One region of the Fodinibius sp. GM108 genome, then DNA from elsewhere that is predicted to be linked to it. Evidence: riboswitches for the same ligand, from Rfam matches in the RefSeq annotation. Region 1 holds a riboswitch; each other region holds the start of a gene.

Region 1 (2,274 bases):
TCTATCTTCTTCCGAAAGTTTGTCTTCAGCTATCTTCTTTAACAGGGAGAGCTCGACCAGCTTCTGGTTTGAAAATGCCATCCATCGCTTTACTTCGGCCGGTAGTGCGGTTTCATCGTTTTCCTGTTCCAGATCCACGGGACAGTGAAGCAGGGAACAGGACGGGGCAATCATAAGCCGGTCATTATCCAACTGGGACTTCGCTTTCTCAATAGTTTCAGCTGCTTTTTGGAGGTCGGTCTTCCAAATATTTCGTCCGTCAATGATTCCGAGAGAGAGTAATTTCTGATCATCAATTTCACGCAACATGCTGTCTAGTTGACCGGGGGCTTCCAGCAAATCAATGTGCAAAGCTTCAACCGGCAGGCTGCAGGCCAGGTCAGTATTTTCTCCCAGTCCTTCAAAATAGGTTGTCAGAAGAAGTTTTAAATCGTTCAGATCTTCATCTAAAACATCAAATGCTTTCCGAAAAGCATCTTTCGCTTTTTCCTCGGTATTGAGCGCTAAAAAAGGTTCTTCAATCTGTACCCATTCAACGCCCATACTCTGGAGTTTAGACAATATTTCTCGATAGACGGGAAGTATGTTCTCCAGCAAATCCAGACGATGGAAATTTTCCGGAGCGTCTTTTTCTTTTCCAAGCAACAGAAAACTTACGGGGCCGATAAGCACCGGTTTTGTAATGATGCCTACCGACTTGGCTTCCTCATATTCATCAAAAATTTTCGATGACAAGCACTGAAAATCCTGATTCGGCGAAAATTCGGGGACGATGTAATGATAATTGGTATTAAACCACTTGGTCATCTCCATCGCCGCTATATCATGGGTCTCATCCTGCAGCCCCCGTGCCATGGCAAAGTATGTATCGATCGGATAGCTGTATATCTTGTTATCTTCTTCCTGAAACAGTTCCGAATATCGATCTGGTATAGCCCCGACCATCATGGCTGTATCGAGCACTTGATCATATAAAGAAAAATCGTTTGAGGGAATCAGGTCGATGCCGGCGTTCTTTTGGGCGGTCCAATGCATTACCTTGAGGGCCGAAACCGAATCATCCAGTTCTGATTTGTCGATCTCTCCCTTCCAGTACTGCTCTACTACCTTTTTTAAATCTCTGTTGATACCTATCCGCGGATATCCAAGATTATGAGTAAACATATTTTTTCCGTTTTAGCTTAAGATTATGAGGAGGGAAGCTAAAACGTTGAGAAGACAGAACTATCAGAAGTATCAAGCTAAATCGGCTATAATTGCCTGCCTTTTCAACAACGCCTTAACTCCCGAAGGCCTCGTTTACTTGATTTAAAGGCAGGTCTCCTGACTTACCGACTAGCCCTTTGAACCTTCCCGTCCGCCAGCTGGCAGACAGTGGCAATACAAAGGATATTTCGGATTACAGTTGCGGGAACAGTTCCGGACTTTCTCTTTTACAGAGAGCACCGGATTCCCTTTTCACCCCGTCCCGAAAGCCTTCGGGACGGGACACCTCTAAATCTATTCTTCAAGAAAACAGCTCACGCCTTTATTGTCAATGAATACTTTTCCACAAATAGCAGAAGTTTTCAACAATGGAGCATTAAATGAGAGATCCAATTTGGGATGATTCAACCAGTAGAGCACATTTTTAGCTTCCAATCCTGATAATTCCGTCATAAACGAACTGAATAGCCAAAGCAGCAAGTATAACTCCCAAAAAACGTCTCAAAATTTCATCACCGGTTTTGCCTATTATTTTTTTGAGATATTTTGATAAAAGCATGAGGATAAGCGTTAAAAGAAGTATCGTTATTATTGCCACTACAACACTTATATCCGCACTCACTGTATTTGCTTTTGAAAACATAAGAATAGACAGTGTTAATCCACCGGGACCAGCAAGAAGAGGAATAGTCATAGGAAAAACAGAAATATCCTTCTTTTTGGTAGTTGTCGTATATTCTACTTTCTCTGTAATCATATTAAAAGCCGTATAAAACAGTAACAATCCACCTGCTATTCTTAGTGAATTTATATCGATCCCAAGCTGATCTAATAGCGGTTCTCCATAGTTCCCAAATATAATTAGTAGCAGAACTGATATAAGTACCGTTTTAAAAGCCATTTTCCGCCGATGCTTTACTTCATCCTCCGGAACAAGGGAATGAAATACCAAGGCAGCCCCAATTGGATCAGTGATTACAAAGAATCCTGTAAGGGCGTTTAAATATATAGAAAGATCCATGATAGCTTATTGATAAAATTTTAAAGAGTCCTTAAAAGTAACTTTTA
Region 2 (2,274 bases), on a different contig from region 1:
CTCCCTTTTGTCTTGATACAAAAGGGACTAAAAAATCAAGGCTGAAGAATTGTGTACACCGCTTCAGCCTACAGGATGCGCGGATTTTGATGGTCCTTTTCCTTGAGTACATGATTATGAGATAGTTACCGGTATAAAATCCACACCCGCATCCTTTTTCTTCAGCACACAATTCTTAGGCCGGGCTAAAAACCGTAAATCAGAAACACAAAATGCACCTGACTTCTAATTAACTTATCTAGGTGAGGTGTGGAAAGGGCGATGGGACGGAGCGTTCAGAAATAAATGGGGAACGACGTGCCAATAACAACGAAGGTTCCGAAGCATGAGAAAACGTTGAGATTTCAGAAAGTAAAACATCTACATTTATTTCCGCTCCGGACGAGCCCGTGCGCCGAGACTCCGAGTGATTCGGAGTGAGTTTTACTGCACCTTTTGCCTGTCCCGAACTTTTTCGGGGCTCATTAAAAAGGTGCAAAAGAAAGAGTCCATGATAGACAGAACAACATTTACAATTCTTTAGTCATCGAAGTCTTTGAATAGTTTTCCTAGTGCTTTCTCAACCTAGTTTTACTGGTTCCGACTGGAGGTCGACGGTATATTATGGCGAAGTATTTCCCATAAAAACCTGTGGTCATCCGTTCAATCAGCCTTATCCGCGTCCAACTACCGCATGCTAAAAAATCATACTCTGCCATTTTGATTTAATAATAACTCCGCCTATTTTCGGGGCGTGCATAGGTTCCGCCAGCTGGCGGATTAAAACGGGAATCCGGTGCCTCATTCTTCAAAATTTTAAAGAGTGAGAATTCCGGAGCATTCCCCGATGCTGTGAGTTCCAATAACTTTTGATCTTTCTTTAACCACTGTTCCAAAAGCGGGACGGGAAGGTCGTCAAAAGCGGGACAAGCCAGAAGACCTGCCAATGCACAGCATTCGTAGCTTTCGGGAGAAAAGCGAAGAATAAATATAGTTCCTGTACCAGGACATATTTATCCCTTCCATTTTTGATGTCCCAAAGGTACGAATGATGAATAAATCATCATTTGTAACCTAAATATTCACAACATGAAACTTATCAAATCAACTCTTTCAGGGTTATTAGCTCTAGTAGCTTTTCTTTGGATCTGTTCACCTGTATATGCTCAACAAAGTGATTTTACTGTAGATACAACCATTTATGAGATGGATGAGATAATTATAAGTGCCAGTAAATATGAGCAGTCGCCGGAGTCGGTCGGGCGAAACATTACCGTCATTTCTCAAGAAGAAATTGAAAATTCTATTTATAACAATGTGAGTGAACTGTTGCATCAGCAGCAAAGCATTCACATGGTTGGTGCAGACCAAACACCTGGTTCTCTTCAGCAGGGTTTTATCCGGAATGCTAACTCCAACCACTCTATTGTCATGATTGACGGTGTGCGTATCAGTGATCCCTCCACGACAGGTAACGGTTTCGATCTTTCCGAGCTATCTCTTGCCGGTATTCAGCGGATTGAAATTGTCCGGGGTTCCCACAGTACTATTTACGGATCTTCGGCAATTGGTGGTGTTGTCAATATTATTACAGAGGGTAAAGGAGCCGAAGGTTTGAATGTAAATATTGGAACTGAACATGGTGTCTTTGGTGAAGATACATATGCGACAAATAACAGTCTTTCAACAAACTATACCTCAGAATCAGGTATGTATGCCAACTTTGGAGTGGATCAGCGATACACGAATGGCATAGATGCGACGGTTGATACAACCGCAGGCGGTGGTTTTAATCCCCAAGACGAAGATGGATTTCGGAAGTTTGACCTGTACGGAAAGTTAGGATACAGCAGTTCAGGTTTCGATATTTATGGCTCGTACCGACGTGCCGATCAGCGAGTTGAACTTGATCAGGGTGCTTTTGAAGATGATGATAACGCCCGGCAAAACTACGACCGTGATCTGTTCAACTATGGCATTAGCACAGAACTCAGCGATCAAATTGCGCTTGATTTTGAAGGAGCATATTCAACCCTGAATCGGGATTTTGTTAATGATTCATCGATTGTTGATGAGCAGGGTAACTACGACGGTACGTATACTGAAACTATTGGAGATGGTACCCTTTTGGAAAATAAACTGTCGGGTGTTTTTTCCGTTGATGAGGCCAGAATTGTTGTTGGACTTGAAAACAGCCAGCAGACGATGAACTCTCGCAGTTACACATACAGCAGAAGTCAGTTTGGAGTATTTGAATCGACTACCGATCTCGATTCATTGGATCTGAAAGAGACG
Region 3 (2,274 bases), on a different contig from region 1:
TTCCATGGGTTGCGCGTTGTACCGCCGAACCAGACATCCCCATAGGCCAGAGCACCAAGGGTCGTTTTAGCAATAAGTACCGCACCGGCCTCTTCGAGTTTTCTTGCTACAGTTGCTGTCTGATCAATGGTTTGATCTTTATAAGGTACGGCTCCCCATGTTGTTTTGTATTCTTCAACGGCAAAAAGATCCTTGAGTCCGTAGGGGATACCGTGCAATGGACCACGATAATTTCCTTGATCTAATTCTTTATCCATTTTTTCTGCCTGCTCCAGTGCCAGTTGTTCAGTCACTGTTACAATTGCTTCAAGGGTATCGCCGTATTGTGCAATGCGATCCAGAAAAAACTCAGTAAGTTCTACCGACGTAATTTTTTGTTGCTGGATGAGTGAAGCCAGTTCCTTGATGGAATAAAAAGCCAGACCCGCTCTATTTTCAGGCAAAGATATATCATCAGGAATGTTCCAGTCGGCGGGACGCTCAGTCTTGTCGAATGTTCTTCCAGGAGGAGTGGGATTAAAATTGAGGGCAGGAGGGACATCATTGCTTAACTCCAGGTTTCGGATCTCTTTATAAGAAGCTCTGTTATTCTCCAGATCAGATATCATGGAATCGCGTTCGGCTTCTGTAAATTCAATCCCGATAATTTTTGAAGCTTCTTGAATTACCTGTGGCGTGATTTCATCATTTAGCAGATGAATAGATGTGAAGGCGAGCAAGAATCCCAAAAATAATCCCAAAAGCAGGGTGCCAGTACGATTTTCCATAAAATATATTTTGTTTAAAAAGAAGATGGTAATATAAAAAAAGCTTGTTTTATAAATGGAAGGTGATTGTGCTTATTAAGAATTGCAATCCACTGTCATTATACGATATTAATGTAAATGTATAGGTGAAAAATTACGATCTGGCGGCTGAATCCCCCAGCTCTAATTTTCTCCTAATGAGACTTGAGGAGTACTACCAGTTGCACCAGGATAAGCTATAAATAGCGCGGGAATTAATTCCCGCGCTAGCAATTTGATGGAATCTACTCATCCTTTTTTATGGATGAATAGACATTAGCTTCTAACCGTTCAGACCATTATTTTCTGTTTCAACATATTTTTAACGTACTGATTCGATAGCGGTCTGTATTCTGTTATTCGGAATGCGGTTAAAAGGGAATCCGGTGATCCTCAATATTTTTTGAGATTGGGAAAGTCCGGAGCAGTCCCCGCTGCTGTAAGCTCTATCAACTTTTGATCCTTCAAAACCACTGTTCATTCTTATTTGGTCGGATGGACGGGAAGGTTGTCAAAAGTGGAGCAAGCCAGAAGACCTGCCGGTATTGATGACGGAAAAAGCTTTCGGGAGAAAAGCTGTATCCATGACTCGCTTATATTCTTACTATCCCTGTCTATCTATATTTTTATCGGGACTTTTGATCCTTTTTTTTACATCAGCATGTCAGCCGGAGCATCGTTCAGATCAAAACCGATCTGCAGCCACAGTCGATTCGGTTCACTTCCCTCACAAAGCAGAGGCTGAATATGCCAAAGGATTTCGAATCAGCTATCACAAAAATTATAAGCTCTTGGAGATCATACAGCCGTTTCAGGATCAGACAGATACCCTGCGCTATTCGTTGGTACCCAGCGAGATAGCTGATGAGATTCAAGTAGAAGATACAGAGGAGATTCCTATCCCTGTAGAAAGTTTGTTGGCTACTTCAACTACGCATATCGGACTCGCAGATATGCTCGAATCCACGGATATCATTACCGGGATGGCCAGTGCCGGTTACGTGTATAATGAAAAGATACGCCGGGGCTTAGATGAGGGAGAGATAGTAAGCCTTCCACAGGGTGAGCTTAACAAAGAGGAAGTGCTTTCACTGGGTCCTGATCTTTTGATGATATCAGGAGGAGAATCATCGCAGTTTGATAATTTAAAAGTACTTATCGATTCGGATATCAATGTAATGGTGAACTCGGAGTGGTTGGAGACAACACCACTTGGAAAGGCTGAATGGGTGAAAGTACTGGCCGCTTTGCTGAATAAGGAAAAGCTTGCCAATCAAAAGTTTAACGCTGTGGCTGAAGAATATAATCGGCTCAAGGCCAGGGTTGATACGGTGGATGAAAAACCGCTGGTAATTAATAATATACCCTATAAGGGAGCGTGGTTTGTGCCGGGGGGTAATAGTTATACAGCGCAGTTCTTGAAAGATGCCGGTGCCGATTATCCTTGGTTTGATTCGAACGAAACGGGCGGACTTCGAAAAGATTTTGA

What was found. Region 1 has a riboswitch for cobalamin ahead of metE (5-methyltetrahydropteroyltriglutamate--homocysteine S-methyltransferase). Riboswitches for the same ligand answer to the same signal wherever they lie in the genome.
Region 2: linked by a shared signal. The riboswitch ahead of ACT3ID_RS07660 (TonB-dependent receptor plug domain-containing protein) and the one ahead of metE (5-methyltetrahydropteroyltriglutamate--homocysteine S-methyltransferase) in region 1 are both predicted to bind cobalamin.
Region 3: linked by a shared signal. The riboswitch ahead of ACT3ID_RS07675 (ABC transporter substrate-binding protein) and the one ahead of metE (5-methyltetrahydropteroyltriglutamate--homocysteine S-methyltransferase) in region 1 are both predicted to bind cobalamin.

What each region holds. Positions count from the first base shown of each region.
Region 1 is NZ_JBYEIR010000001.1:125,960-128,233, reverse strand. Features, by position in the region: gene metE (5-methyltetrahydropteroyltriglutamate--homocysteine S-methyltransferase) at 1-1,164, opposite strand, end outside; cobalamin riboswitch at 1,297-1,511, opposite strand; gene ACT3ID_RS00600 (MarC family protein) at 1,631-2,227, opposite strand.
Region 2 is NZ_JBYEIR010000003.1:395,445-397,718, reverse strand. Features, by position in the region: cobalamin riboswitch at 723-941, shown strand; gene ACT3ID_RS07660 (TonB-dependent receptor plug domain-containing protein) at 1,069-2,274, shown strand, end outside.
Region 3 is NZ_JBYEIR010000003.1:400,269-402,542, reverse strand. Features, by position in the region: gene ACT3ID_RS07680 (amidase) at 1-767, opposite strand, end outside; cobalamin riboswitch at 1,111-1,343, shown strand; gene ACT3ID_RS07675 (ABC transporter substrate-binding protein) at 1,370-2,274, shown strand, end outside.